4 regions of the Micromonospora sp. NPDC020750 genome follow, and region 1 is predicted to be linked to each of the others. Evidence: riboswitches for the same ligand, from Rfam matches in the RefSeq annotation. Region 1 holds a riboswitch; each other region holds the start of a gene.
What was found. A riboswitch is a leader RNA that binds a small molecule or an ion and turns the genes downstream of it on or off. The one in region 1 is predicted to bind cyclic di-AMP.

Region 1 (7,283 bases):
ACACCCGGGGCCGGGCCCGCTACGCGCTCTACTCGGCCACCAAGGCCGCGCTGGTCAACCTGACCCAGGCGCTGTCCGACGAGTGGGCCGAGTTCGGCGTACGGGTCAACTGCATCAACCCGGAGCGCACCGCCACCCCGATGCGCACCAAGGCGTTCGGCGAGGAGCCGGAGCACACCCTGCTCGCCGCGGAGACCGTCGCCCAGTCCTCGCTGGACGTGCTGATCTCCGACCTGACCGGGCAGGTCATCGACGTCCGGCGCGCGCCGGGCGAGGGGCCCGCCGCGAACGTTCCCGCCCAGGGTGGCCCGACGGCGACCCCGGCCACGGCCGGCTGAGCGACGACGGCCACCGCAGCACGGCGGGAGAAGCGAAAACGACATGCGTGGTGACCTGGTCAGGAAACTGACCGCCCGGGTGGCGACCACCGGCCTGGCGGTGCTGGCGTTCCTCGCCCTCGCGCTGACCGGGGCGACCGGCTGGGGGCTGGCGTTCGCGGTGGCGGCCCTGGCCGCCGCCGGCTGGGAGCGCCGGGTCCGGCCGGCCGCCGACAGCACCGCCGAGTCGGTGCTGCTCGCGGCCGGCATCCTGGTCGGGTACGCCCGCCGGCTCGACGCCGGCTTCGACCCGGCGCTGGCCGCCACGGCCCTGGCGCTGCTGGGGCTGGTGCTGCTGGTGGGGCCGCTGCGGCAGGCCGGTGACCTGGAGATCCGGGCCGCCAACCTCCCGGTCCGGTCGTGGGCCCCGCTGGTCGCCGGTCGGCTGGCCGACGCCCTGCTGGTGCTGCTCGCCGCGGTGGCGCTGGCCGCCGCGCTGGCGCTGCCGGCGTTCGTCGCCCTGCTGCTGGCGCTGGGCGTCGGCGCGGGCGCCGGGGCGGTGGCCCTGGACCTGGCCCGCAGGCGGTTCCGGCCGGGGACCGGGGGCGGCGCGGTGACCCGGGCGCTGCGGGCGTACCAGCCGGAGTTCCTGCTGCACTTCTCCGCCCCGCCGGGGTCGGAGTACCAGGTCACCATGTGGCTGCCCTACCTGGAGCGGATCGGCCGGCCGTTCCTCGTGATGGTGCGGGAGCCGGAGTTCCTCGCCCCGATCGCCGCGGCCACCACCGCGCCGGTGGTGTACTGCCCCACCCTGAAGGCGATGGACGAGGCGCTGGTGCCGAGTCTCAAGGTGGCCTTCTACGTCAACCACGGGGCGAAGAACAGCCACTGCATCCGGTTCACCCAGCTCACCCACGTGCAGATCCACCACGGCGACAGCGACAAGGCGCCCAGCGCCAACCCGGTCTCGGCGATCTTCGACCGGATCTTCGTGGCCGGCCCGGCCGCGATCGAGCGGTACGCCCGCGCGGGGGTGGACATCCCGGCGGAGAAGTTCGTCGTGGTCGGCCGCCCGCAGGTCGAGTCGATCGAGGTACGCCGGGAGCCGGCAACCGGTCTGCCGAACCCGACGGTGCTCTACACCCCGACCTGGACCGGGCACCACGCCGACGCGAACTACTGCTCCCTGCCGGTGGGCGAAACCCTCGTCCGGGGGCTGCTGGCCCGGGGCGCGACGGTGATCCTGCGCGCCCACCCGTACACCGGGCAGAATCCGGGGTCGGCGCGGCAGCTCGCCCGGCTCACGGAGCTGCTCGCCGCGGACCGGGCCCGCACCGGCCGGCAGCACGTCTGGGGCGCTGCGGCCAGCCGGGAGATGTCCCTGGTCGACTGCGTGAACCGCTCCGACGCGCTGCTCTCGGACGTCTCCGGGGTGATCTCCGACTACCTCTACTCCGGCAAGCCGTACGCGGTCACGGACATGGGCGGCGACGGCGACCGGTTCGTCGAGCGGTTCCCCCTGGCCGGCTCGGGCTACGTACTGCGACGCGACGCGGCCAACCTCGACGAGGTGCTCGGTCAGCTGCTCGACACCGACCCGCAGGCAACGGCCCGCTGGGCCACCCGCTCCCGCTACCTGGGCGACTTCCCCACCCACCAGTACGCCGAGGCGTTCCTGGCAGCGGCCCGCCGCGAGCTGACCCCGACCTGGACCCCACCCACCCCCCGCCCGACCCCGCCCTCCCCCGCCCGCTTCCCGCAATGATCAAGAAGTTCGCGTCACAGGGTTGAGGCCGGAGCTGACGGGTTCGGTCACGGCCGCGGTGCCGGACGGCACCTGGACGGCCGCGGATGCCGGACGGCGCGGGACAGCACCGGGCCCCGGCTCACGGGGAGAGCCGGGGCCCGGTGGGGGGAGGGTGATCAGGCCGAGTAGCCCCTGGTCGCCGCCCAGTGCGCCAGGGCCGTGGTGCTGATCCAGTACGCCGAGGCGGCCGGGTTGGCCGAGTCGGCGATCCGCACGGTACGGCCTTCGTTGCGGTAGCCCACGACGGCGATGTAGTGGCCGCCGGGGAAGGAGTGCCAGCCGCCGTCGACGTCGGTGGCGTCGCCGGCGATGTTCACCACGACGCCGCGCCCGGCGCTGACCGCCTTCACCACGTCCGCCTTGAGCCGGTCGATCTGGGCCCCGGTGGCGGCGCCGCCCGGGATCATCCGGGTTTGGTACGGGTCGCCCTTGACCATTGCGTTGAGCACCCGGGTGGTGTCCTCGGCCGAGTTGGTGCCCATCTCGGTGGTGCCGAGACGGCTGGCCAGCCCGTCCTGGGTACTCCCGACGCCGGTGGCGGAGAGCGCGTTGCGCACCGCCGCGGGGCCGCAGTAGTAGTAGGTGGTCTGCGCCTGGTAGGCGTAGTCGAGAACCTTCGACGACGGCGACTTCGGGGTGGCCGGCTTCGCCGTGGTCTGCTTCGGGGCTGCCCTGGTGGTCAGGTCGGGGTTCGGCGCGGCCGTGGTGGCGCTCGGCGACGGCGAGGCGCTGGAGGACTCGGTCGCGCCGACCCGGGCCTGGGCGCGGCTGGCCGCGCTGTCGAGGCGGGGTGCGATCTCGGCCACGGCGGCGTTGGTGGTCTGCCGCGGCGCGGGGGTGTCGTCGGTGCCGGCCAGCAACACACCGGTGCCGGAGGCCAGCAGGAGCGCCGCGGCCGAGCCGGCGACGACCTGGTACGGGCGCTCGGTGGCGAGACGTCGCAACTGCCGCTTGAGGTGGTCGTTCACGTGTTCCTCCACGGGGATGGGGCGGAGAGCGGGGGCACCTGGGCATGCGTCGTCGCACGGTGGCGTGGACGAGACGTCCACAGCCGGTCAGGTCAGCTCTGGGAAGATGCCCGGTCAGCCGGGCGTACGGGCGGGTGCGCCGGTCAGTTCGTCAGCCCGGGGGCGACGGACGCGGGCACCACGGCGCCGCGGTGGAGGAACAACCGAGGGATGGGGTCGCGCTGCACGAGGATGGCACTCCTTCCGACACCGCCTACCGGGTTAGCTGACGGATTCGGGCGGGAAGATCGCCCTACCGCGGGCCGTGGCCCGCGGATTCACCCCACATGTGCACTGGGTCCCCGGTTCGTGATGGTCACGATTGAGCGGGTCGGCGCGGCGTCGCCTATTGCGATCGGGTACCGCACCGGACGGGCCGACATTACTGGCCGGTCGAGGCCCTGCCAAGCCCTTCCTACCTGCGTAAACCCTCTCCGATCAGCTTTCTTGCGGCACATTGGGAACTGACGTGACTCAATGGGATTAGGGGCCTTCGGGGTGCCCTCGGGCGACAACCGGACGATCAGTCTTGATCGTCGGCGAGTTATGTCGGTGGACCCGCCCCGATGGGTCGACTGCCCGTTTACCCGAGCGATGTGACCGGCGTCATAAAGAAATTCGGGGCAGCACCGCGACCAACCGGGGCCGGGTCGGGTCGGGTCAGCCGACCCGGCCGGGTGCCAGCGGGCGAGGCCGTCAGCGCCGCTCGGGGACCGCGACCTGCTCGCGGGGGTGCGCCGGTGCGGGGGCGGCCGTCGTCGCCGGCCCGGGCGGCCCCGCCGGGTCGCCGGGGACCGTCCCGCCGCCGGGAGCCGGCGGGCGGGGCCGGCGGGGCGGCCCGAGCCGGCGGGTCAGCGGCATCTCGACCCACCGGTGCAGCAACGCGGCCAGCCCCAGGTTCACCAGCAGGAAGCCGACCACGGCCAGCGGTCCCCACCAGCCGGGCAGCCCCACGCCGAGCCGGTCGGCCAGCCGCAGCACGGTGACCATGACGAAGACGTGCACCAGGTAGAAGGCGAAGGAGACCTCGCCGAGCCAGACCATCGGCCGGGACCGCCACGGCGTCCGTGCCCCGCGCACGTCCGCGGCGGCGGCGGCTGCGATGACCAACAGGTACGCCGCCGCGAGCAGGGCCGCCCACAGCTCGGCGCGGATCCACTGCGAGGCGACGACCCAGGTGGCCACGAAGATCACGCTGGCCGCGGTGAGGCCGGGGCCCCGCCAGCGCCCCCGACGCAGCAGCTCGGCCGCGGCGACGCCCATCCAGAACTCCAGGGACCGCACGACGGGGAAGACCTGGGTGAACCACCAGGTGCTCTCCTGCGGCACCAGGCGCTGACCGGGCCAGAGCGCCACGATCAGCAGCGGCACCGCGACCACCACCGCCCACAGCACCCCGGGCCGCGCTCGGCGGACCAGCGGCAGCGCGAACGGCAGGCAGAAGTAGAAGAACAGCTCGCAGGAGAGCGACCAGCTCACCGAGTTGACGCTGTAGAAGTAGCCGGGGGTCGGGTCCCAGGCCTGGAGCAGCAGGAGGTTCTCCACCGCGGCGCGGGGGTTGACCGGGTCGGCGAACACCCACACGCCGGTAAGCAGCACCGCCGCCCACATCAGCAGGTGGTTGGGGTAGATCTTGGCTAGCCGGCGGCGCCAGAAGTCGCGGCGGCGGTCCCCGTCGCGGGCCGACCAGACCAGCACGAACCCGCTGAGGATGAAGAAGAACTCCACCCCGGACAGGCCCAGGGTGAACAGCCAGTCGATGACGGCCTGGTAGTCGGGCTCGGCGACGATCCGCATGGTGCCGACGTGGTACCCGAAGACCAGCAGGGCGGCGATCCAGCGCAGCCCGGTCAGCGAGGGCAGCCGGCTCGCCGGGCGGGCCGGCGACTCGGGTCGTACGACGGTCGGTGTGCTGGTCATGCCGGCGGTCCGTCCGTCCGCAGGGTCACCAACACCGCGCCTCCTCGCCTCGTGTCGCGCCGGGCAGCCGGCGCCGCCGCGTCGTGGCGGGCCGGTGGGTGCCGCCCGCCGGGCACCCTACCCGCAGTTCCCGCCCGGCCCTCGCGTCGGCGCTCGCCGGGAGACGTGAATGCCAGAAGCAGGTGTCCGATGGCCTAATATCGCGGTCTCGGAACCAACGGGCGTGCCCCGATCTCGTGGGGCCACGCCTGGTCGGCGCCCGCCGGCGCACCCTCGACGGGGTGGACACGACGAGAAGGACGGCACCGATGCACCAGCGGATCCTGCTCCGGGCCAAGAAGGGCCCGTTCGACGTCTACTCGCCGGAGGAGACGTTCGAGCGCAACTGGATCGGTGACAACACCGGCAACCTCGTGTTCAGCCACTCGGCGCACAAGATCCTGCGGACCTCGACGGCCCAGATCACCTCGTCGAAGTTCCAGGCCAACCCGCGCGACGCGGACGAGATCAACGAGCGGTACGACGTCTTCGTGGTGCCGCTGGCGAACGCGTTCCGGCGCAGCTACACCCACCGGCTGGTCAACATGACCCGGCTCATCGAGCGGCTGAAGATCCCGGTGGTGGTGCTGGGCGTCGGCGCGCAGACCGACGTCAACGGCGACCGGGAGTACCTGCGACCGATCGACGACGTGGTCAAGCCGTTCGTGAAGGCGGTGCTCGACCGGTCGCACAGCATCGGCGTGCGCGGCGAGATCACCGAGGGGTACCTGCGCAGCCTCGGCTTCTCCGCGGTCGACGTGATCGGCTGCCCGTCGATGTTCCTGCACGGCGACAGCCTGCGGGTGGAGAAGCGGAAGGCGACGCTCACCGTCGATGACCGGGTGGCGCTGACCGTCTCCCCGTACGTCAGGTCGATGGCGAAGGTGATCACCTCGCACCACCAGCGCTACCCGAACCTGCGCTACCTCCCGCAGGACCTGAAGACCCTCGGCACCCTGCTCTACGGCGACCTGCCGGAGGAGCGGGGCAAGCAGGCCGCCATCCCGATCCACACCTCGCACCCGCTCTTCGTCGAGGACAAGGTGCGGATGTTCGTCGACCCGTGGACCTGGATGGACTACCTGTCCGGGTTCGACTTCAACTTCGGCACCCGCATCCACGGCACCATCACGGCACTGATCACCGGCACCCCGGGCTACCTGTTCGCGCACGACTCGCGCACGTTGGAGCTGGCCCGGTACTTCGACATCCCGCACCGGATCATGAAGGACGTGTCGGCCGACGTGGACGCCGTCGCGCTCTACGACGAGGCGGACTACACGGCGCTGAACAACGGGCACAGGGCCAGGTTCGAGACGATGATGTCGTTCCTGGCCCGGCACGACCTCGGGCACTCCTTCGCCGACGGCGACGCCGCGGCACGCTTCGACCGGCAGGTCGCCGAGACGAGCTATCCCCCGGCGGTCCGCGCCCAGACGGCCACCGACCCGGGCGAGCTGATCGCCCGGATCCAGTGGCTGCGCGACGGGAACCAGGAGCTCAAGAAGAGCATCGAGGAGTTGGACGCGCAGCGGCTGCGGACCCGGGTACGGGCCGCGGTCAAGGGGCGGGTACGCAGGATGCTCCACCACTGAGGGGGGACGGCAGTCGTACGGGTGTACGAACGAGCCGTTAGGGTGGGCGCATGTCCGGTGCCGCCTACCAGCCGTCGATGCTCGACCTCACCCCCGACGAGCCCTCGCTGGGCCCGCTCGCCGGCCGGCTGCGCCGGCACCCGCTCGACCGGGGCGCCTGGGTGGACCACCTGCCCGGCTGGGTCCTGGGTTCGGACCAGGTGCTCGACACCCTGCTCGCCGAGGTGCCGTGGCGGGCCGAGCGCCGCACGATGTACGACGCCGAGGTCGACGTACCCCGGCTGCTCTGCTGGTACGCCGCCCGCCGGCCGCTGCCCCACCCGGTGCTCACCGCGGCGCGGGCGGCCCTGACCGCGCACTACACGCCCGAGTTGGGCGAACCGCTCGTGACCGCCGGGATGTGCCTCTACCGGGACGGGCGGGACAGCGTCGCGTGGCACGGCGATACCCAGGGCCGCTCCGCGCGCACCGACACCATCGTCGCCATCGTCTCGTTCGGCTCGCCCCGCCCGCTGCTGCTGCGCCCGCGCGGGGGCACCGCGAGCCTGCGCTTCCCGCTCGGGCACGGCGACCTGGTGGTGATGGGCGGCACCTGCCA
Region 2 (7,283 bases), on a different contig from region 1:
CGCACCAGCTCGCCGCGGACGTGCCGCAGCCCCGTCCACACGTACGCCAGGCGGCCCAGCCGGCCCTTGAGCCTGCGGTCGGCCTCGCCGATCAGGTCGCCGTCGAAGCCGGCGCCGGCCATCACCGCGAAGTGCTCCCCGTTGATCCGGCCCAGGTCCAGGCGGCGGCGTCGGCCGCGCAGACCGTTCCGCACCGCCTCGGGCAGGTCGGTCGGGATGCCGAGGTTGGTGGCGAACAGGTTCGCCGTCCCGGCGGGCAGGATCGCCATCGGCACGCCGGTGCCGGCGAGGACGTCGGCGCAGCGCTGCACCATGCCGTCACCGCCCCACACGTAAACCAGCTTCGCGCCCCGGTCGAGCGCCCGGCGGACCTTCTTCGGAGCCTTGCGGCTCTTCGGCACCTCGTACCAGAGCAGGTCGTCGACGCCCGCGCCGACCAGCGTGGCGCGCAGTTCGTCCAGGCCCCCGCCGAAGGTCTTCTTCCGGTGCGCGACGACGGCGACGGTGCCGACCCGCGCCGGGGCCGCCTCGTCGGGGCGGGCAGGCGTGCTCATGACCCGGGTGTACCCCGGCCGGGTGTCCGCCACGCCTGCCGCCGGCACCCGACCGGCCCGGGTCCGCACCACCGCGACCCGGTCCGTAACCGGCCCGGGTCACCTTGACATGGACAGGGCGAGGGCGGCGTCGCGGACGTCGGCGACCGGGTGCCCGCGCAGCGTCCGCAGCAGGTCCCGCCACGGCGTCGACCAGCCGTACGGCTCCCCGGCCCGGGTCAGCGCCAGCGCGGGGAGCCCGGCCGCGTCGCCCCGGGCGGCCAGTTCCCGGGCCGCCGCCAGCAGCAGCCCGGCGTCCACGACGGCGGCGTCCCGGCGCACCCGGCCGGCGAGGGCGTCGGCCAGCTGGGCGGCCAGCGCCGGGCGTCCGGCGGCCAGCTCGAACAGCTCGGTCAGCTCGGCGACGAGGTGCTGCGGGGTGCGCCCGTCGAGGCGCACCAGGACGGTCAGCAGCCCGGCCGCCCCGGCCACGAACCCCGGGTGCCGGGCCAGGTTGCGGGCGGCGTCCCGGGCCGGGTCGAGGTCGGCGTCGACGCCGGCGCGCTGCGTCCACACCCGCACGGTCCGCAGGATCGCGTCGATCCGGCGGCGGGCCGGCCGGTCCCGCTCCGGCCCGCCCGGGTCGTCGTCGGCCGCGTCGAGGGCCACCAGCCGGCGCAGGGCGGCGTCGAGCGCGGCCCGCTCGGGGCGGTGCGGCAGGTCCAGCAGCGCGCCGAGCAACATCGACCGGGCCGGCCAACCGGCGTGCGCGTCGAGGTCGGTCAGCGCCTCGACGACCAGGTCGGTGACGTCGGGCGCCCACCGGGCCCACTGCACCAGCCGGGTCAGCGCCGCCTGGGAGACCACCCCGTCGCCGCTGCGGCAGGCGGTGACGACCAGGCCGGCGTACCGGGGTCGGTGCGGCTCCGGCACCTCGTGCGGCCCGGCGGCCAACACCGCCAGGGTGTCCTCCCGGCCGCCGCCGACTGCCAGGTCGAGCACCGCCCAGCTCTGCGGCGTGTGTAGCCGCTGCCGGGCGGCGGAGGTGACCGCCGCCCGGACATCGCGGTGCTGGTCGGGCTGCTGCCACACCTGCCGCAGCAGCGGCACCGCCTCGGGCGGCCCGTGCCGGCCGAGCAGCCGGACGGCCTCCTTGCGGCTGGTCACCCTGCCCCGGCCGAGGGCGATGCCGGCGAGCCGGGCCAGCAGCGCGGACGGGGCGACGAACCGGGCGGCCCGGCCTGCGGCGTACATCGCCACCCGGGCCCGGTCGTCGTCGGCGTGCGCGAGCAGCGTGGTCAGGGCGTCCTCGGGCCGATCGGTCCAGGGCAGCGCGCCGAGGGCCGCCTCGGCGAGGGTGACGTTCGCCGAGTCGACGTACCGCAGCACCAGGTCGCGGCCGGCGTCGGGAACCCGCGCCGCGCGGGCGAGCGCGGCGGCCCGGGCGTGCATCGGCTGGCCGGCGTCCCGGACCACCCGGGCCTGGAGGTCGACGTACGCCCGCCGGTGCCGGGGCAGCCAGCGGTCGACGTGCCACGGATGCCCGGGTACCCAGCGCGGCCCGGCCGGCAGGAACGCCCCGCGCGGCGGCGGGCCGAGCAGCACCCGGTCGAGCAGGTCGGTGCGCCGCCCGCAGACCGTCCGCCACACCGCCTCGAAGGTGATCACCGACGAATCGGCCGCGAGCAGGAGGGCGACCCGTTCGCCGCGCGGCGTCGGGTCCGCCAGCCACAGGTCGGCGGCGTTCCGGACGACCGAAGAGACGTTGCCCGGGCCGGTGGCCCGGTGCAGCAGCTCCTGGAGCGCGGGGAGCCGCCACGCCCGGCGTCCCAGCGCGCGGGTGACGGCGAACAGGGGGGTGAACTCGCCGCGCGCCGTCCCGGCGGTGATCCAGGGCAGGAGCCGGTCGAGGACGACCCGCTCCTGCCCCCGGCGCAGGCCGTGGTCGAGCCGGCCCAGCGGGGGCAGGTGGTGCCCGCCGAGGAGGGCGTCGAGGGTGTCCAGCGCCCAGCCCAGCAGCTCCGGTTCGTCGACGTGGTGGCGCAGCACCCCGCAGGCCAGTTCGCCCAGCGCGGACAGCGTGCGGGTGGACGCGTCCCGGGCGTGGGTGGCGTCGGTGACCAGCGTGGCCAGCACGGGCCGCGAGTCGGCGCGCAGCGGCCGGGCCATGGTCGCCAGGGTGGCCAGCGCCGCCGAACGGACCGGGTCCTGCTCGTTGCGCAGCCCGACGAGCCGGGCCACGGCCTCGGCCACCGCCGCCGGGTCGTCGCTGCGCCGCGCGGCGGTGAGCAGCAGCTCGTACGCCGTCGCCCGGTCCCCCGCGTCGGCGGCGCGCAGGGCGGGCACCAGCGCCGCGGACGCCTCCGGCCAGGGCAGCTCGGCGCTCCACGCCCGCACGGCGGCCTCGTCGGCACGGACCCGCTCCAGGGTGAGCACCCGGCGGGCCTCCCGTTCCCGCCAGCGCCGGGGCAGCACCGCCATGACCGCCGAAGACGGGATCGCGGCGGCCGTCTCGACGTCGGCGAGCGCGGCGTCGTACAGGGTGCCGCGCGCCGCCGGGGGCAGCGCGTCCAGCAGCGCCGCGAGGCGGGCGTCGTCGGCGCGCAGCCGCCGGGCGAGCGTGACCAGGTCCGCCGGCGGCAGCGCTGCGAGGCGGCGCAGCAACGCCGGGGGCAGGGTGGCCCGGCCCAGCCACCCGGCGCGGGCCGGGTCGGTCAGCAGCGTGAGCACCCGGGCCGGGGACGCCGCGGCAAGCACGCCGTAGCGGGTGAGGTCGCCGGGGAGCCCGTCGGCCGGGGCGTGGCGTTCGAGCAGGGTGAGCACCCGCTCCGGGTGGCCGACCGCCGTGCCGAGCAGCGCGCCCGCGCGCGCCGCCCACCAGCGGGAGCGTTCCGAGCCGTCGAGGCCGGGCAGCGTCGCCTCGGCGTGGTCGAGCAGGACCCCGGCGTGCCGGCCGGCCAGGGCCGCCCCGCCGCCGAGCGCGTGGTCGAGCAGGGGCAGCAGCCGGCGTACCGTGTCGGGGCCACAGGCGGGCAGCAGCGCGACCGCCTCGGCGTCGCCGAACCGGTCGCGGACCGCGTCGACGAGCCGGTCGGCGACCTCCGGGCGACGCAGCGACCGCAGCGACCGGTAGACCAGCCGGCGCAGGTCGGCCGGGGCGTCGGCGAGCAGGGGGTGCAGGTCGTCGGCGGTGAGCCAGCCGGCGCGCAGGCAGACACGGACCGCGACGGCCCGGATCGCCGCGTGCGGGTCGTCGAGGGCGGCGGCCGTCCCGGCCCGGTCGCCGACGACCTGGGCCGCAGTCACGGCGAGGAACCGGTGGTACGTCGACCCGGCCCGCAGGTCCGCGAGCACTCCGTCCAGCCGGCCTGCGGCGGCAAGGGCCCGGGCCCGGGCGGCGAGGGTCGTCATCCGCTCCCGGTACGGCAGTTCGTCGAGGTCGTCGAGCAGGGCGGCGGTGTGGCGCGACATCGCGCCATTGTGCCCGGCGACGGGACCGGCGGCCGACTCGTTTTGCGGGGCTGTGACGCTGCTCCCGCGAGCACTTCACCCGGGTGGCGTGCCCGTCGGGGACGCGGAAGCGCCCGGCCGGAGAATCCGGCCGGGCGCTTCCGGTGCTGGGTGCCCCGGGACCGGGACGCCGGGTCGCGCCGACCCGGCGGGCACTCAGAGGCTGAGCCGCTGGCCCGGGAAGATCAGGTTCGGGTGCTCGCCCACGACCCGCTCGTTCTTCTCCCACAGCACGCGCCAGCCGCCCCGCACACCCTGCGCCGTGGCGATCTTGGAGAGGGTGTCGCCCGACCGGACCACATAGGTCATCCCGCCGCTGGACGGAGCGCCCTTCGGGGCGCTCCTCGTGGTGTCCCGCTTGCTGCGCGAGGCCGGCTTCTCGGTACGCGAGGACCGCTCCTTCGGGGCGGCCTTCGTCTCCGACTTCCGCTCCGACTTCGCGCTGCCCTTCGTCGAGCCGCCCTTCTTGCCGCAGGTCGGCCACGCCCCGATGCCCTGGCCGTCGAGCACCTTCTCGGCGATGCGGATCTGCTCGCTCCGGGTCGCCAGGTCGGCGCGGGCCGCGTACTTCTTGCCGCCGTAGCCGGCCCACGTGCCCTGCGAGAACTGCAGGCCGCCGTAGTAGCCGTTGCCGGTGTTGATGTGCCAGTTGCCGCCGGACTCGCACGAGGCGACGGCGTCCCAGTTGACCGCGGCCTGGGCCGGCGCGGCCGGGCCGGCCAGGGCGACGACCCCGGCGAGGGCGCCCGCGGCGAGAGTGCCGACGGCGGCGCGGCGGACGGTCACCCGACGGTGGCGGGCGGTGTATTCAGTTGCCATGTGTGATTCCTCCACGCCGGCGAGGTGAGCTGTCGGGTTCGGGCCGAGGAGCCCGGCCGCCTCAGGCGGCTTCACCCCGAGGTGCGGTGCACCGAGGAACGTGTGGGTCCCCCGCTCCTGCCTTACTGACAAGGGAACCGACGGTCGGCGGCAGGACTAGGCGTTACCGACCGTGGTCGCCGCATTCGCGGACTCGATCGACGTTAGGCACCGTTGGTGACGGGTGCCCACCTCTTGTGAAGTTCTTCACCCGCTCGGGCGAAGGACCACACCGTCGACTTGCGAGACTTCACAAGCAATGCAGGGCAAACACCGGGCCGAGTCTGATCAGGGTGAACCGTCAACGGACAACCCCGGCCAGTCACTGATTGTGATCGGGGTCCGATTGCGTACATCGGATGCCGGAAACGCTCGGTGATCGCCCACACAGCTCAGTGGGGCGGTCGACGGCCGTGCCCGGCGACGGCGGTGTCGGCCGTGCAGCTCAGCTCCCCGGGGGCGAGTTGCACGCGGGCGGGCCGCCACACCTCGACCCGTCCACCCTCCACGCGGGCCAGCAGGCAGTCGTACTGACTGGCCCGCAGCGCCACCCCCACGACCCCACCCACGGCGGCGACCTGCCGGGTGACCAGAGGCTCGAGGTCGAGGCCGTCGACCGCCGCGCGGACGGCCTGCTCGGTGGCCGCACCGCCGGTGGGAAGGGCTTGGCGCAGGTCGTCCTCGGCGGAGCCCGGGAGTTCCGGGTCGACGGAGACGGTGAGCGGGGAGCCGTCCGGACAGGACACCTCGTCGACCCGGTCGTCCATGGCGTCCTGCTCGACGCTGATCGCATAGCAGACGGGCAGGTCGAACGTCTCGTCCATCGACCGGCCGGACGCGTCGACCGCCGTGGCCACCCCGTGCACGCGGACGATCAGCGAGACCCCGCCCCCGGTCCGGGTGTCGTCGATCCGCATGACCTCCGTGCCGGCAACCCGGGCGGCCTCCCGGGCGTACCGCTGCGCCGGGTGCGGGTACCGGCGTTCCCGCGCGACGGCCTGCTCGACGCGGGTGACCTTGCGACCGGCGTCCTGCATCGCCAGCTCCCTGGTCCGGACCGTGTCGACCTGCGGCTCCGGCCCGTAGCAGCCTGGCAGCAGGAGCAGCCCGATCGACACCGACACCAACCCGCGCAGCCGCCCCCGAAGCATGGGGCCATTATCCCGGTCCGCCCGCCCGTCCGGGGCCCCGCCCGGCGGGACGCGCAACGGCGCGCGCCGGGCGTCCACGGTCGACGGTGTCGACCGGGAGCCCGGCGCGCGGTGCGTGGCGGCGGCTAGAGGGTCCGGGCCAGCCGGTCGGCGAGGATGCGGGTGAACCGGGACGGGTCGGCCAGCTCGCCGCCCTCGGCCAGCAACGCCATCCCGTACAGCAGCTCGGCCGTGTCGCCGAGCGCGTCGGCCCCGGCGTCCTGCTCGTGGGCCTTGCGTAGCCCTTCGACCAGCGGGTGCCCCGGGTTCAGCTCCAGGATCCGCTTGACCTGCGGCACCTCGTGCCCCATCGCCCGGTACATCTTCTCCAGCGTCGGGGTGATGTCGTGGGCGTCGCCGACCACGCAGGCCGGCGAGGTGGTCAGCCGGGTGGAGAGCCGGACCTCCTTGACGCTGTCGGAGAGCCGGCCCGTCATCCAGGTCAGCAGGTCGGCGTACTCCTGGCGCTGCTGCTCGCGGGCCGACTCGGCCTCCTTCTTCTCCTCCTCGGTGTCCAGATCGACCTGGCCCTTGGCGATGGAGCGCAGCGGCTTGCCGTCGAACTGCCCGACCCGCTCGACCCACACCTCGTCGACCGGGTCGGTGAGAACCAGCACCTCGTAGCCCTTGGCCCGGAACGCCTCCATGTGCGGCGAGTTCTCGATCATCGGCCGGGACTCGCCGGTCATGTAGTAGATGTCGCCCTGGCCGTCCTTCATCCGCTCGACGTAGTCGCGCAGGCCGGTCAGCTCCGCCGGGTCGTGGGTGGAGGCGACGGAGACGATGTCGAGGATCGCCTCGGTGTTGTCCGGGTCGTCGAGCAGGCCCTCCTTCAACGCCGGGCCGAACTCCGACCAGAAGGTGCGGTACTTCTCGGCCTCGTTGGCCTTCAGCTCCTTGACGGTGGAGAGGATCTTCTTCACCAGCCGGCGGCGCACCGCCTGGATCTGGCGGTCCTGCTGGAGGATCTCCCGGGAGATGTTCAGCGACAGGTCGTGCGCGTCGACGACGCCCTTGACGAAGCGCAGGTAGTTGGGCATCAGCGCGTCGCAGTCGTCCATGATGAACACGCGCTTGACGTAGAGCTGCACGCCGCGCCGGGCCTGCGGGGCGAACAGGTCGACCGGGGCGTGCGACGGCAGGAACAGCAGGGCCTCGTACTCGAAGGTCCCCTCGCCCCGCATGTGGATCG
Region 3 (7,283 bases), on a different contig from region 1:
CCGGGCGGAGATCGGTCTGCTCACCGAGGCCTACCGGACGCTGGACGCCGAGGGGCTCACGATCGCCGACATCGCCCTGCTGGACGAGTTGGACGCGCTGCTGGGCAAGCCGATGCAGCCGAAGCGGGCCAAGCGGGACCCGTTCCAGCTCGCCGGGGGCGTGCGGGAGCTGAGCACGCAGGCCGACCGGCAGCGGGCGGCCCGGGAGGCGGCCCGGCAGCGTCCGGAGGACTACCGCGACTACGCGCACGTGGTGGTCGACGAGGCGCAGGACGTCTCCCCGATGCAGTGGCGGATGGTCGGCCGGCGCGGCCGGCTGGCGTCCTGGACGGTGGTGGGCGACCCGGCGCAGACCGCGTGGACGGGCGCGGAGGAGGAGCTGACCCGGGCCCGGGACCAGGCGCTGGGCCGGCGGCGCCGGCACCAGTTCGAGCTGACCACCAACTACCGCAACTCGGCGGAGATCTTCGCGGTGGCGGCGGCGGAGATCCGCCGGCTCTACCCGGACCTCAGGCTGCCCAGCGCGGTGCGGTCCACCGGCGTGGAGCCGGTCGTGCTGACCGTGCCGCCGGCCGAGCTGGAACGGGCCACCGTCGCGGCGGTCGCCGCGCTGCTCCGCGACGTGGAGGGGACGGTCGGAGTGATCACGCCGGTGCCGCGCCGGGACGAGGTCGCCGGCTGGCTCGCCGGCCTGGCCGCGCCGCGCCTACAGGTGGTGACCAGTCTCCAGGCCAAGGGCATGGAGTACGACGGGGTCGCGCTGGTCGCCCCGGCCGAGATCCGGGCCGATCCGGGCTCCGGCGTGCGGACGCTGTACGTGGCGCTGTCCCGGGCCACCCAGCGGCTGACCACGATCGATCCGACCGGCTGACCGGCCGGCACCCACGTCCCCGGTCGGACGCCCGACTTTTACTTGCATACATAGCGATGTGAGCATACATTAAATCGGGTTCGGATCGGGGACGGAGGGTGTTGGCGTGGGCGCAGGTCATGACCACCACGGCGCGGTGGCGAACGCCGCAGACCGCCACTCAGGGCGACTCTGGGCGGCCTTCGGGCTGCTCGCCACCCTGATGATCGTCGAGGCGGTGGCCGCGTTCGGCACCGGCTCGCTGGCGCTGCTCTCCGACGCCGGGCACATGTTCACCGACGTGCTCGGCATCGGCATGGCGCTGGCCGCGATCACCGCCACCCGGCGGGCCACCGCCGACCCTCAGCGCACCTTCGGGCTCTACCGGCTGGAGGTGCTCGCCGCGCTCGGCAACGCCGTCCTACTCAGCGGCGTCGCGGTCTACGTCCTCGTCGAGGCGGTCCGCCGGTTCGGCGACCCGCCCGAGGTGACCGTCGGCCCGATGCTCGTGGTGGCGACGCTGGGCCTGCTCGCCAACGTCGCCGCGTTCGCCCTGCTGCGCAGTGGGGCGAAGGAGAGCATCAACATGCGTGGGGCGTACCTGGAGGTGCTGGGCGACCTGCTCGGGTCGGTCGGGGTGATCGGCGCCGCGGCGCTGATCGCCGTCACCGACTGGTGGTGGGCGGACCCACTGGTGGCCGTCGCGATCGGCGTGTTCATCCTGCCCCGCACCTGGCGGCTCGGGCGGGCCGCGGTGCGCATCCTGGTGCAGGCCGCGCCGGAACACCTCCAGGTGACCGCGGTGCACGACCGGCTGGCGGCGGTGCCCGGCGTGGTCGAGGTGCACGACCTGCACGTCTGGACGCTGACCTCCGGCATGGAGGTCGCCTCGGCCCACCTGACCATGGCGCCGGACGCCGAGGTGGGCGCGGTGCTGACCGCGGCCCGCACCGCCCTGCACGAGGACTTCCACATCGAGCACGCCACGTTGCAGGTGGAGCCCGGGGCGTCGGCGGGCCCCTGCGGGCCGACCGGCTGGTGATACCCACACCCATCAATTAAGTGGTGTATTGTGCCTGCATGCCGGTTTTGACAGTATTGGCCCACGCACCGTCCGCCACGGAGACAGCGGGGGTCTCATCCGCACCGGTAAGCTCTCATCCGGCCTCCGCCGGGCGGCGCCCTCCGGCGCCTGCGGTGGCCGCCGCCTAATCGCCTCCTGGCGAGCCGGGGAACCATGTTCGTGGGGTGCATCCGCCTGAGTGGTAGGGATCTTCCGTCCCGAACCCGTCAGCTAACCCGGTCGGCGACTGACGGAAGGACATACGTATGCCAGTAGTGGCACCTGTACGAAGGACCGCCGCCCGGATGGCGGCGATGCTGGTGCTGACGCTCGCCGTCGGCCTCGGGTTCGGGCCGGTGGCCCCGGCCGGCGCGGCCCCACCCACCGGCCTGCGCGCCCCCACGCCCGGCCAGGACGAGGAGGGCGGCACCCCCGCCCTGCGCGCCCAACTCGAAGCGGCCAGCAAGGGCTACCTGGACGCCAAGAGAGCCCTGGCCAGCTCGGTCAAGCGGCAGCAGCAGCTCGGCAGCCAGCTCAAGACGGTCGAGGCGGAGCTGACCGTACGCGGCGCCAAGGTCGACGAGATCGCCGGCGTGGCGTACAAGTCGGGCCGGCTCAGCCCGGTGTCCGCGCTGCTCAACAGCACCAACCCCGCAGGCTTCCTGGACCGGGTCGCCGCGCTGGACGCGGTCGCCACCAACGAGGACCGGGCGCTGCGCGACCTGCTGGAGACCCGGGACCAGGCCGCCAAGACCCGGCTGGCCCTCGACGGGGAGATCCGCGAGCAGCGCAAGCAGGTCACCGTGATGGCCAAGCGCAAGGATCAGGCCGAGCAGGCCCTGACCGTGGCCAACGAGAAGGCCAGCACCAGCGCCAGCGGCGACGGGGCCAACCGGGGCACCTCCAGCGCGAACGCCACCCCGGCGAAGCGCAACTCCGACGGGTCCTGGCCGTCGGAGTCGTGCAGCGTGAACGACCCGACCCCGGCCAACGGCTGCATCACCCCACGGACGCTGCACGCGCTCCAGCAGGCCAAGTCGGCCGGCTTCACCCGGTACGTCTCCTGCCACCGGCCCAGCGGCTCCGGCGAGCATCCCAAGGGACGGGCGTGCGACTTCGCCGCCCAGAAGGGCGGCTTCGGCGGGGTGGCCTCCGGCGGGGACCGCACCTACGGCAACAACCTGGCGGCGTACTACATCCGCAACGCGGACAACCTCGCCGTGCTGTACGTGATCTGGTTCAGGCAGATCTGGCTGCCCAGCAGCGGCTGGAAGTCGTACAGCGGGGGCAACGGGGACCCGTCCAGTGACCACACCAACCACGTGCACCTGTCGGTGTACTGACCGCGCGGCGTGTGGCCCCCGCCGTCCGGGGGCCACACGCACAAGCCGTGGGCCCGGCCGCGCCGCTCAGGCCGGCTGGGCCGGGCCGTCCCCGGCGCGGTCCAGCACCTCTCCCAACCTCCGGGCCAGCCCGAGATGCGCCGACCGGGCCTGCCGGAAGGCGTACCGGAACAGCGGCGCCGGGGCGGCAAGGGTGATCTCCACGTCGATCCGGACCACCCCGCCCGGCTCGTCACGCAGCCGGGTGCGGTTGCGCACGGTGGTGGCCGGCCGCTGCCGGGCCACCGTGACGATCTCGTCGTCGGTGGCGACCAGCACGTCCGCCTGGTACGTCACCGGGAAGCGCAGCGGCCCGGCGGCGAGCCGGTCGGTGATGGCATAACTGACCCGGGCGCCCGGCCGGGGCGGCAGCCGGCGCACCCGCGTGATCAGCGGATGCAGCTCGCCCTGCCGGGCCGGGTCGCCGAGCAGCGCCACCGCCTCGGCCCGCGGGCAGCGGGCCTGAACCGAATACTGGAAGGTGTCTCGCCGAAGCACGTCCCGATCGTCCCCCACCCGACCCCCGGAGGGAAGGACCACCGCCCCGGCCACGGTGAACCGGCCCATAGGTGACCGGCCCATAGGTGACCGGCCCACGGTGAACCGCCCCGGGGGGGCACCCGGCGCGGACGGCCGTCAGGCGCCGGGCAGCACCTCGGGGGTGGCAGCGCCGGCACCCGCGTAGTAGGGCTCCGGAGCGCCGAACAGGCCGAGCAGCCCGGTCACCCAGAGCTGCCGGTGCACGAACCGGCTCGGCTCGGTGACGACCAGCTTCACGCTGCTGACCTCGGCGGTCTGGAAACCAGCCACCATCGCGCTGATACCGACGGAGTCGATGAAGGTGACGAGGCGCATGTTGAGCTCGATGCGGGCGGGACGCCCCTTGGCGAGCACCTCTGCGATGGCTTCGCGCACCTCGTACGCGGTGTCGACGTCGATTTCGCCGCGCGGGACGATCTCGATGACACCACCCGACAGTACCGATTTCACGATCGACAGGCTCACGCGAGCACCTCCACTCGCCCGTTCACGGGCGCCTCATCAGTACGCGGGCCGCGACCGAGAGTATTCCTCCGATGGCCTCGGTCGCCACCCCTCGGGATGAGCAATTCATGGATCAGGGCACAGCGGGCCGGCCCTTATCCGGACTTTTCACGTCCTGCTCAGCGGACGATCGACCCGGAGCCGACGTCGCCGACCCAGGGTAACGGTGACCCCCGACCTTCGCGCGCACATTGTGCGCCGGGCGCGCCCCGCCCCGCCCACAGCGGACCGGGTGAGAGAGCTCACCGCCGCCGTTGCCCGCCCCGCCTACGCTCGGTGGCGCCCGTCACCCGTACCACGGAAGGACCACTCATGATCCGGAGACTGGCCGGCCTCGCCGGCGTCGGCGCACTGCTCGCTCTCATGCTGGCCTGCGGCTTCGGCGGCGCGGGTGACGACGACGATGACGACGACGGCGACGACTTCGCCCGTGGCGCTGCCGTGGTGTCCGTCCGCTGACCGCCGCCGGACGGACCGCCGCCGGACGGGCCGGGTTTGCGGCCGGATCCGGCGGGGCACTGCCCGAGTGGGCGGACGGGCCCGCCGGACCATGCCGGTGGGCGGGGCGCCCGAGCCCTGCCCTAGCCGAAAAGCCGAAGTGGCCGCAAGCTTCGGCACCCCGAGGAGGTAAGAACGATGTTCGGAACCGATCTGCTGGAACGCCGCAGCAAGCCCGAGCGAATCGCGGACCAGGCGTGGCAGCACCTGGTCTCCGCCGTCAGCTCCGCCGGGGACAACGTCCGGGACACCGCCCGTTCGGCCCGCCGCAACGGTTCGGGCCTCGCCGACGATGCCGGTGACCTGGTCGGCTCCGCGGCCGAGACGGCCCGCCGCCGGGCGTTGCTGGCCTTCGACGCGCTCGCCGGCCGCCGCCCGGCCCTGCCCTGGACGCTGCTGATCGGCGCCGCGCTGGTCGGCGCGGCGGTCGGCTGGGCCGCGGGGTCGGCCGCGCGGGCCGCCGGCGGCCGGGGCGGCCGGGACGCCGACGACATCGAGTTCGTCGACGTCGACCGGCCCGACTCCCCCGTCGGCCTCGAAGGCTGACCCGACCGGCCCCGGCGGCGCGGCGATGATCTCCCGCCGCGCCGCCGGGCCGGCTGACCGGTTACGGGAGCCGGTCCGGTCGGGGCCCGGACGCCGGGCCGTGCCGGTGGCTAGCGGGCGAGGGTGGCGGTGCAGCTCAGCACCGGCACCGAGTTCGCCCCGGTGAAGCTGCCGAGGAAGCCGAAGCTGGTGCTGGCGCCGGTGCCGAGGGCACCGTTCCAGCCGGCGTCCCGCACCACGACCTGGGCGCCGGTCTGGGTGAACGAGCCGCCCCAGAGCTGGGTGAGCCGCTGCCCGTCGGCGTAGTTCCACGCCACCGACCAGGCGCTGCTCGGTGACCCGGTGTTCCTGACGGTCACCTCACCCTGGAAGCCGCCCGACCAGGAGCCGGTCACCTTGTACGTCGCCGTGCAGCCGCCGGCCGGGGCCGGCGTGGTCGGCGACGGCGGGGGCGTCGTCGGCGGGGGCGTCGTGGGTGCCGGGGTGGTCGGCGCGGGCGTGGTCGGCGACGGGCTGGGCGTGCCGCCGAGCCGGTCGGCTACGAGGATGCCCCGGCCGTTTGTGCCCAGGTAGACCCGGCCGTAGATCCGGGGGTCGCCGGTCAGCGCCTCGCCCGCGTTGCCGTACCGGTGCTTGTCGTCGTTGATCCGGACCCAGCTCACGCCGGCGTTGTCGGACCGGAACACGCCGTGCTGGCCGTCGACCGTGCCGAAGGTGAACAACGCCGGGTACGTCTGCCCGGGGGCCGCCTTGCCGAAGCCGACGTTCACCGCCGACGACACGTTGGCGAGCTTGGTGAAGGTGGCGCCGGAGTCGGTGGAGCGCCACAGGCCACCCTCGCCGGCCAGCCAGATGTCGCCCTCCCTGCCGGGCAGTGCCTTGAACTTCACATTCCCCGTGGTCGGCAGGCCGGTCGCGGCCGACGCGGCGAAGCTGGCCCCGCCGTTGGTGCTCACGTAGAACCTGCCGCCGCCGAAGCCGTAGAACTTGTTCTTGTTGACCCGGTCGGACTCGACCACCGCGTTGGCCGGAATGCCGGTCGCCGGGGCCCACGAGGTGCCGAAGCCGACCGAGCGGACCACGGCCTGACCGGCGTCGCCGGGCGCCCAGACGAACTGGCTGCCGTCGGCGGACGCGGCCACCGTGCCGCCGCTGTTGATTCCGGACGGCTCGCCGCCCTGGAACCAGTTTCCCCCGCCGTCGGTGGAGAACGCGACGTGGCTGTCGCCCGGCCGGTCCGCGTCGGCGAAGTTGCCGGCCCGCACCAGCACCGACGGGTTGGTCTCGGCGTAGTCGAGGCTGGTGGTGCTGGTGAAGTTCGGCTGGGTGAACATCATCGGCGGCACGGCCGCGAGGTCGGTGTGCCGGAAGCCGCCGATGTCCCCGAGCGCACTGACCAGCGGCGCCCCGGACGGCGGGCTGACCAGGTCGAGCACGGCGGTCTCCTCCAGCCCCTTGACCATCGGCTTGATGGTGAGCTGGCCGCCGGTGTCCCACCTGGTCAGGTCGGTGCTGCCGTAGATGGTCGCGCCGGTGCCGTACAGGAAGCGGTTGGAGTCGAACGGGTCGATCTCCACCGACTCGTTCATCCAGCCCAGCTTCGGGGTCTCCTCCGGCGGGGACGGGTTGCTGCCGAAGGTCAGCCACGGCACGGAGCTGACGTCCATCGTGTACTTCTTGGTCTTGTTCGGGTAGCTGCCCCAGTCCCAGATCCGGGTCCAGGTCGCGCCCCCGTCGGTGCTGCGCCAGAAGATGGCGTCCGGCCACCAGGAGATCTGGGTGGCCACCATGAGGGTGTTCGGCTTCTGCCGGTCGATGGTCAGCCCGGAGTAGCCGAAGTACGCATCGGTGCTCGACGACGGGATCGGGCTGATCCGCGTCCACGCGCCGGTGGCCCGGT
Region 4 (7,283 bases), on a different contig from region 1:
GTTGGTCTCCCATCGGCACTCGATCGGGCTGCTCCGGCCCACGAACCGCGGGTCCATCCCGATCAGGTCGTACCGGGCCGCGACGTCCGGCATCTGCTCGCCGGCAAGCACCATCCCCATCCCACTGTCTCCAGGGCCTCCCGGGTTGAGCATCAGGACGCCACGGCGATGGGCCGGATCGGTCGCCTTGATCCGCGCCATCGCGACCGTGGTCGTAGGGCCGTGCGGGCGGCTGTAGTCGACCGGAACGGTCACCTCGCCGCACTGGGCACCCGCGTCGTCGAGAGCGGCGCCCAGCTCGTCGGCCGGACCGGTAAGGCAGCCGTGCCAGTTCACCGACTGCCGTTGGGCAACCCCGGCCGACGCGACAGTCGTGGTCAGTACTCCGCCGAGGGTCAGTGCACCGGCGGCGACAATCGCGGTGATTCTTCGAATTCGCACAGGTCAACCCTAGGAACCACCCGTTCGGGGCGCGATGGTGCACGAGCCCGCGCCCCCGGTCGAGGCGCCGGTACCCGAGCGGTATACCTGGCTCTACCTACCGCAGCGGGGCACCGCATGCCCGAGCCCACCCCGCGCTCAGCTGACCCGGAATCGGGCACGGCAAGCGCGGTAAGCGTCAGCAACGTCGAAGGCCCTGGCCGGGACTCGCGTCCTGACCAGGGCCTTCGTGGTGGAGCGGGTGACGGGAATCGAACCCGCACTGTCAGCTTGGGAAGCTGATGTTCTGCCATTGAACTACACCCGCAGGCGGCACCACTGTACCCGACGGCTGCGCCGGGTGCATCCAGGCACCCGTCGCGCGCCGCCGACCGGCAGCCGCACCGGGCCGACGCCGCTGCCCGCACTCCGCCCAACCCGGTCCATGGCCACCTCACCGCCTCCCCGCGATGACCCGAGCCATCGATGAACCGTAGAAGTTTCATACCGGCAACATATAGCCGTTCTCAAATCCTTCGATCGGTTGTAACGTCTGCCACAAGTTTCAGCCACGGCGCGACACACCCCCTGCCGCGCCGCCAGAAAGAGGTGGGCCCATGGGACTCCGTGCCAACCTGCTGACCCGGCGTACCGCCGGCGTCGCGTCGACGACCCTCGCACTCCTGCTCAGCACCGCCGCCGTGGGCGTCGTTCCCGCCGCATCGGCCTTCTCCGCCGCCCCGGGTCAGACGTGCGCCGAGCCGGCCGACGTGCACTCCGACGCCCGGGTCAAGGCGGGCGCGCAGACCAAGCACGAACCCAACGAGCTGACCGCCGCCCAGGTCCGCGAGCGCGAGGCCGACCTGGCGGGTGCCCTGCGCGAGCGGGCCAACTTCCGGGCCGGGGCCGGCGCCGGCACGCTCGCGACCGTGACCATCCCGGTCGTCGTGCACGTCATCCAGGAGAACAGCACCCGGGCCGGCGGCAACATCCCGGACTCGCTGATCACCTCGCAGATCGCCGTGCTGAACCAGGCCTACAGCGGCGCCACCGGCGGCGCGGCGACCGCCTTCGGCTTCCAGCTCCAGAAGATCAACCGGGTCACCAACCCGGCGTGGTACCCGATCGTGTCGGGCTCGTCGGCCGAGCGCTCGATGAAGACCTCGCTGCGTGAGGGCGGCAAGAACACCCTGAACATCTACCTCGGCGAGCTGAGCGACAACCTGCTCGGCTGGGCGACCTTCCCGAAGCGCACCCTCGACAAGATGGACGGCGTCGTCGCCCTGAACGAGTCGCTGCCGGGTGGCACCGCCACCAACTACAACCAGGGCGACACCGGCACCCACGAGGTCGGCCACTGGCTGAACCTGTACCACACCTTCCAGGGCGGCTGCTCCGGCTCGGGCGACAGCGTGAGCGACACCCCGGCGGAGGCGTCGCCGGCGTACGAGTGCCCGACCGGGCGGGACACCTGCACCGCCACCGGCAAGGACCCGATCACCAACTTCATGGACTACACCTACGACTCGTGCATGCACCAGTTCACCGCCGGGCAGGCGAGCCGGATGCTGACCGCGTGGAACGCGTACCGCGCGGCCTGACGCACCCCTGTTCCTGACCCTCCGGTGCCGGCCCCGTCCTCCGACGGGGCCGGCACCGGCGTCGTCGGGGGTCAGGCCGCCGCGCGGTGGGCGCCGCAGGCGTGCCGGGTCGGCCCCTGATCCGGTACGCCCACCGGGGCGCCACCCGGGTCACCGGCGGACCGGGGGTCGAGCCACACCTGCACGGCCGGCTGCCCCGGCCCGCCGCCCGGGAAGACGGCGCCGCCCTGGTAGCGGCGGGCGAGCATCGCCACGTCGACGGTGAACTCGAACAGCCGCCAGTCCACCTGCGGGGCGGCCCGCCCCAGCTCGGCGAGCCGGGCCACCCGGGCCTGGTCGGTCACCGGCCACGCGTGCCCCGCCACGTACGCCTCGTCGTCGCTGTCCTCCGGCGGGAAGGAGTGCAGCGCGTAGCGGCCGTCGCGTTCGAGGTCGCGCCGCTTCGGCGAGTCGACGATGAAGCAGAAGAGCCCGTCGTCGGTGATCACCGGGGAGACCGGGTGCACCCGGGGCCCACCGTCGGCGCGGACGGTGGCCAGGTAGCCGAAGCCCGGCCCGTACTGCTGCATGAGGAGGCGGATCCCGCCGGCGAGTCGTGGCTCGTCAGCGGCGAATTCGGACCAGGAAGCCATGTGGGCATTCTATCGAACACGTGTTCGACAGGCGAGCGCGGCGCGCCGGTCGCCGTAGGCGATGACAGGCCCGCCGACCAGGGTCGCTATGGTGTGCCGATGCTGCTCTCCGACCGCGATCTCGTCAGCGAGCTGAAGGCTGGCACGCTCGCGCTGGAGCCGTTCGAGCCCACCCTGGTGCAGCCGTCGAGCATCGACGTGCGCCTCGACAAGCTCTTCCGGGTCTTCAACAACCACCTCTACACGCACATCGACCCGTCGGTGCAGCAGGACGACCTGACCTCGGCGGTCGAGGTGCCCGACGGCGAGCCGTACGTGCTGCACCCGGGCGAGTTCGTGCTCGCCTCCACGCTGGAGGTGATCTCGCTCGGCGACCAGCTCGCGGGCCGGCTGGAGGGCAAGAGCTCGCTGGGCCGACTCGGGCTGCTCACCCACTCGACCGCCGGGTTCATCGACCCGGGCTTCTCCGGTCACGTCACGCTGGAGCTGTCCAACGTGGCGAACCTGCCGATCACGCTCTGGCCGGGCATGAAGATCGGCCAGCTCTGCATCTTCCGGCTCTCCTCGCCGGCCGAGCACCCGTACGGGTCGAAGGTGTACGGCTCGCGGTACCAGGGCCAGCGCGGCCCGACGCCGAGCCGCTCCTGGCAGAACTGGCGCACCTGGCCCACCCGCTGACGGCGCGGGCGTGGTCGAGGGGCCCGTCCCGCGGAACGGGCCCCTCGCCGCTCAGTCGGGGCGGCCGTAGCTGTGGATCTGGCCGTCGTCGATGCGCTTCATCTTGACGGGCTGGCCGGCCTGGGAGGCGTGCACCACCCAGCCGCCGCCGACGTACATGCCGACGTGGTGCAGGTCGGCGTAGTAGAAGACGAGGTCGCCGGGGCGCAGGTCGGCGCGGCTCACCCGCGCGGTCACCGACCGCTGCTGGGCCGCGTTGTGCGGCAGCGACACGCCGGCCTTGGCCCAGGCCGCGAGCATCAGGCCCGAGCAGTCGTACGAGTTGGGGCCCTCGGCGCCCCAGACGTAGGGCTTGCCGATCTGGGCACACGCGAACTTCACCGCGACCCCCGCACCGCCGCCGGGGTAGGCAGCCGGGCAGGGAGCGGGACGCAGCGCGCCGCCACCGCCGGTGCCGTACACCTTGAGCCGCAGCTTCTGGAGCCGGTCGATCTCTGCGTTGATCTGCTTCCGCTTGGCGGCGAGCTGCGCCTCGGTGCGGGCGAGCTGGGTGACCATCTCGTCCAACGGCTTCTTCTTCGCATCGAGCTCGTCGCGGAGGTCGATGACCGCCCGGATGTCGCGCTGCTGGCGCTCGGCGAACTGGTCGAGCAGTTCCAACTGTCCCATCATCTGACCGGGCGAGCGACTGCCGAGCAGCGCGTTCACCGCCGACAGGTTCTCACTCTTATACGCCTCGACGGCGAGGCCGCTGACCTTGTCCATCGCCTCGTCGACCCGGCGTTGCAGCGGCCCGATCTGCTTGGCGACGGCGTCGGCCTGCCGACGCTTGAGGGCGAGGTCCTGACGGGTGGCGTTGTGCCGCTCGATGAGCGGTTCGAGCTTGTTCCAGTCCTGGTCGATCTGCCGCTCGATCTCGGCGATCGAGGGATCGGCCTGGGCCGAGGTCGGGGCGCCGGTCAGGACGACGGCGGCGCCGGCCAGTGCGGCGAGGGCGGTGGTGAAGCGTGACCAGCGTGGGCGCGGCGTAACCGGCATCCGGTCGGCGTGCGCCGACCGGCGTGACGGGCGCCGCAGGGCAGGGAGTGCCACCTGGCTCCGTTCTCCTTCTTCCTTGACCGCCTACCGGGTTAGCTGACGGGTTCGGGCGGGAAGGGAGAGCGCCCTACCGCAGCGGCGCTGCGGATTCACCCCGGCGTACCTGGGTCCCCGGCTCGCCCGGAGGCGACTCGGCGGTGTCGGACCGTCACCGCCCGGCTGGGCGATACAGCTACCGGCCGACGATTGACCAGAGTAGAGACGCCCGTTATCGATCCGCAACCCGCCGGGCGATGACACGCCATACCACGCCACCGTGCGGAAGATTCCTTCACATCGCGACACCTGGTGGAAAGCTATTGACGTGGGAGGACGACGGCGGAAGGGTGACCTCATCCGACGCCCAACCAGGAGGTTCGATGCCCCGTTCTGTCGTGTCGTCGAGCAGACGGATCCTGCTCGCCGCCGCCGTGGCCGCCACCACGGCCCTTGTGCCCCTCGGTACCACCGCCTCCCCGGCCGCGGCCGGCCAGACCCCCAACCGCCAGCAGCAGTACGCTGACGCCGCCGCCGAGTACGGCGTGCCGGAGAGCGTCCTGCTCGGCGTCTCCTACCTCCAGTCCCGCTGGGACACCAACGCCGGCACCCCCAGCACCAGCGGTGGGTACGGGCCGATGCACCTCACCGACGCCGAATACGTGACCGGCCTGCCCACCGGCACCCACCACGACTCCGGCGACGAGGACCCGCGCGGGGACGACTCCCGCCCGGCCCCCGCCGCCGCCCAGCCCTCGGCCGACGAGGCCCCGACCGCGGCGTCGTTGCAGACCCTGGACACCGCCGCCACCCTGACCGGGGCCGACGAGGCTGCCCTGCGCGCCGACGCGCCGACGAACATCCGGGGCGGGGCGGCGCTGCTCGCGTCGTACCAGCGGCAGATCGGCGCCCCGGTCGGGGCCGGCACCGACCCGGCGGCCTGGTACGGCGCGGTGGCCCGGTACGCCGGCGCGGACGGCGCCGACGCGGCGGCTGCCTTCGCCGACGAGGTCTTCGGCACCATCGCCGGCGGCGAGAGCCGGGTGACCGACGACGGGCAGCGGGTGACCCTCGCCGCCCGGGCGGTGACCCCGCAGAAGTCCTGGCTGGACCGGCTCGGCCTGCGCCTGCCGGCGCGCCCCGACGGCCTGGAGTGCCCGTCGACCATCTCCTGCGAGTGGATCCCCGCCCCCTACCAGTCGCTCGGTGCCGACCCCGGCGACTACGGCAACCACGACCTGTCCGACCGGCCCAAGCGGCAGAAGGTCGAGTACATCCTCATCCACGACACCGAGGGCAGCTACGCGGGCACGGTCAACATGGTCCAGGACCCGACCTACGTGAGCTGGCACTACACGCTGCGCTCGGCCGACGGGCACATCGCCCAGCACGTGAAGACCAAGGACGTCGCCTGGCACGCCGGCAACTGGTACGTCAACGCCAAGTCGATCGGGCTGGAGCACGAGGGCTTCGCCGCCCAGGGCACCTGGTACACCGAGGCGATGTACCGCACCTCGTCGAAACTGGTCCGGTACCTCGCGCTGCGGCACGGCGTCCCGCTGGACCGGCAACACATCATCGGCCACGACAACGTCCCCGGCACCGTCGCGGCGAACGTGCGGGGCATGCACTGGGACCCGGGCCCGTACTGGGACTGGTCGCACTACTTCGACCTGCTGCGCGCGCCGGAGCTCAACACCGGCACCCCGCTGACCGGCATGGTGCGGATCGACCCCGACTTCGCCACCAACCGGCCGGCATTCACCGGCTGCGTGACGGCGGGCGTGCCCTGCCCCTCGCGCGGCTCCTCGGCGGTGGTGCTGCGCAGCGCGCCGAGCGCCGACGCGCCGCTGGTCAACGACATCGCCCTGCGTCCGAACGGCTCGCCGGCCACGATGGCCGTCTCGGACCACGGCGCCCGCGCGTCGACCGGGCAGACGTACGCCCTGGCCGGCCGTGATGGTGACTGGACGGCGATCTGGTACCTCGGGCAGAAGGCGTGGTTCCACAACCCGGCGTCCGCGCCCACGGCGGCCTGGACCGTCGGCCTGGTGGCCACCCCGAAGGCCGGGAAGGCGACGATCCCGGTGTACGGGCGGGCGTACCCGGAGGAGGCGGCATACCCGGCCGGCGTGCCGTACCAGCCGATCTCGCCGTTGCAGTACACCCTCTCCGCCGGCCAGCGGTACTCCGTCGGCAACGTGCTGCCCGGCGAGTACTACCGGGCCACCACGTTCGACGGCTCGGCCCCCGGTGACCGGACGGTGATCCGGGGTGAGAAGCAGTACGTGCAGATCCAGTTCGGCCACCGGATCATGTACGTCGACCGCGCCGACGTGAACCTGGTGCCGTCCCCGCTGGGCGCGCCCCGCTGACGGTCGCCCCTCGGCACGACGAAGGCCCCCGGTCGGGTGACCGGGGGCCTTCGTCGTGGACGGTGCTCGGGTGCGGGGCCTCGCGTGGCATCAGGTCCGGGCGGCCTTCGCGGGGGCCGGGGACTCCTGGCTGCGCGCGCCCGCACCGGAGCCGCGCGGGGGCGTCAGCCGGGTCGGCGGAAGCCGGCGACCGGCATGGTGTTGATGCTGCTCACGTTGACCGGCTTGCCGACCCGGGCGGCGTGCACCATCTTGTCGTTGCCCAGATAGAGGCCGACATGGTGCAGATCGGCGAAGAAGAACACCAGGTCGCCCGGGAGTGCCTGCGAGCGCGGGATCGCCTTGCCCTGTTTCCACTGGGCCCCGGTGAAGTGGGTCAGCGAGATCCCGGCCGCCTTGTAGGCGTACTGGGTCAGGCCGGAACAGTCGAACGTGTTCGGGCCGGCGGTGTTGAAGACATACGGGTCGCCGACCTGCGCGCAGGCGGTCCTGATGGCGATCCG

Region 2: linked by a shared signal. The riboswitch ahead of ACH4T9_RS16225 (transglycosylase family protein) and the one ahead of ACH4T9_RS28265 (C39 family peptidase) in region 1 are both predicted to bind cyclic di-AMP.
Region 3: linked by a shared signal. The riboswitch ahead of ACH4T9_RS13325 (coiled-coil domain-containing protein) and the one ahead of ACH4T9_RS28265 (C39 family peptidase) in region 1 are both predicted to bind cyclic di-AMP.
Region 4: linked by a shared signal. The riboswitch ahead of ACH4T9_RS23135 (NlpC/P60 family protein) and the one ahead of ACH4T9_RS28265 (C39 family peptidase) in region 1 are both predicted to bind cyclic di-AMP.

The regions. Positions count from the first base shown of each region.
Region 1 covers NZ_JBIRTH010000011.1:246,149-253,431, reverse strand. Annotated here, with positions in the region: gene ACH4T9_RS28275 (D-ribitol-5-phosphate cytidylyltransferase) at 1-338, shown strand, start outside; gene ACH4T9_RS28270 (CDP-glycerol glycerophosphotransferase family protein) at 382-2,082, shown strand; gene ACH4T9_RS28265 (C39 family peptidase) at 2,241-3,104, opposite strand; cyclic di-AMP (ydaO/yuaA leader) riboswitch at 3,328-3,470, opposite strand; gene ACH4T9_RS28260 (acyltransferase family protein) at 3,828-5,051, opposite strand; gene ACH4T9_RS28255 (polysaccharide pyruvyl transferase family protein) at 5,360-6,685, shown strand; gene ACH4T9_RS28250 (alpha-ketoglutarate-dependent dioxygenase AlkB) at 6,736-7,283, shown strand, end outside.
Region 2 covers NZ_JBIRTH010000004.1:547,491-554,773, reverse strand. Annotated here, with positions in the region: gene ACH4T9_RS16235 (diacylglycerol/lipid kinase family protein) at 1-554, opposite strand, end outside; gene ACH4T9_RS16230 (hypothetical protein) at 654-4,004, opposite strand; gene ACH4T9_RS16225 (transglycosylase family protein) at 4,200-4,862, opposite strand; cyclic di-AMP (ydaO/yuaA leader) riboswitch at 4,862-5,015, opposite strand; gene ACH4T9_RS16220 (hypothetical protein) at 5,294-6,052, opposite strand; gene htpG (molecular chaperone HtpG) at 6,178-7,283, opposite strand, start outside.
Region 3 covers NZ_JBIRTH010000003.1:595,617-602,899, forward strand. Annotated here, with positions in the region: gene ACH4T9_RS13315 (HelD family protein) at 1-871, shown strand, start outside; gene ACH4T9_RS13320 (cation diffusion facilitator family transporter) at 978-1,892, shown strand; cyclic di-AMP (ydaO/yuaA leader) riboswitch at 2,046-2,175, shown strand; gene ACH4T9_RS13325 (coiled-coil domain-containing protein) at 2,180-3,256, shown strand; gene ACH4T9_RS13330 (SRPBCC family protein) at 3,323-3,793, opposite strand; gene ACH4T9_RS13335 (STAS domain-containing protein) at 3,932-4,300, opposite strand; gene ACH4T9_RS13340 (hypothetical protein) at 4,652-4,798, shown strand; gene ACH4T9_RS13345 (hypothetical protein) at 4,976-5,383, shown strand; gene ACH4T9_RS13350 (cellulose binding domain-containing protein) at 5,494-7,283, opposite strand, start outside.
Region 4 covers NZ_JBIRTH010000007.1:357,332-364,614, forward strand. Annotated here, with positions in the region: gene ACH4T9_RS23110 (alpha/beta hydrolase) at 1-441, opposite strand, end outside; tRNA gene ACH4T9_RS23115 (tRNA-Gly) at 675-748, opposite strand; gene ACH4T9_RS23120 (zinc metalloprotease) at 1,038-2,021, shown strand; gene ACH4T9_RS23125 (pyridoxamine 5'-phosphate oxidase family protein) at 2,093-2,653, opposite strand; gene dcd (dCTP deaminase) at 2,753-3,331, shown strand; gene ACH4T9_RS23135 (NlpC/P60 family protein) at 3,383-4,423, opposite strand; cyclic di-AMP (ydaO/yuaA leader) riboswitch at 4,436-4,576, opposite strand; gene ACH4T9_RS23140 (N-acetylmuramoyl-L-alanine amidase) at 4,789-6,780, shown strand; gene ACH4T9_RS23145 (NlpC/P60 family protein) at 6,945-7,283, opposite strand, start outside.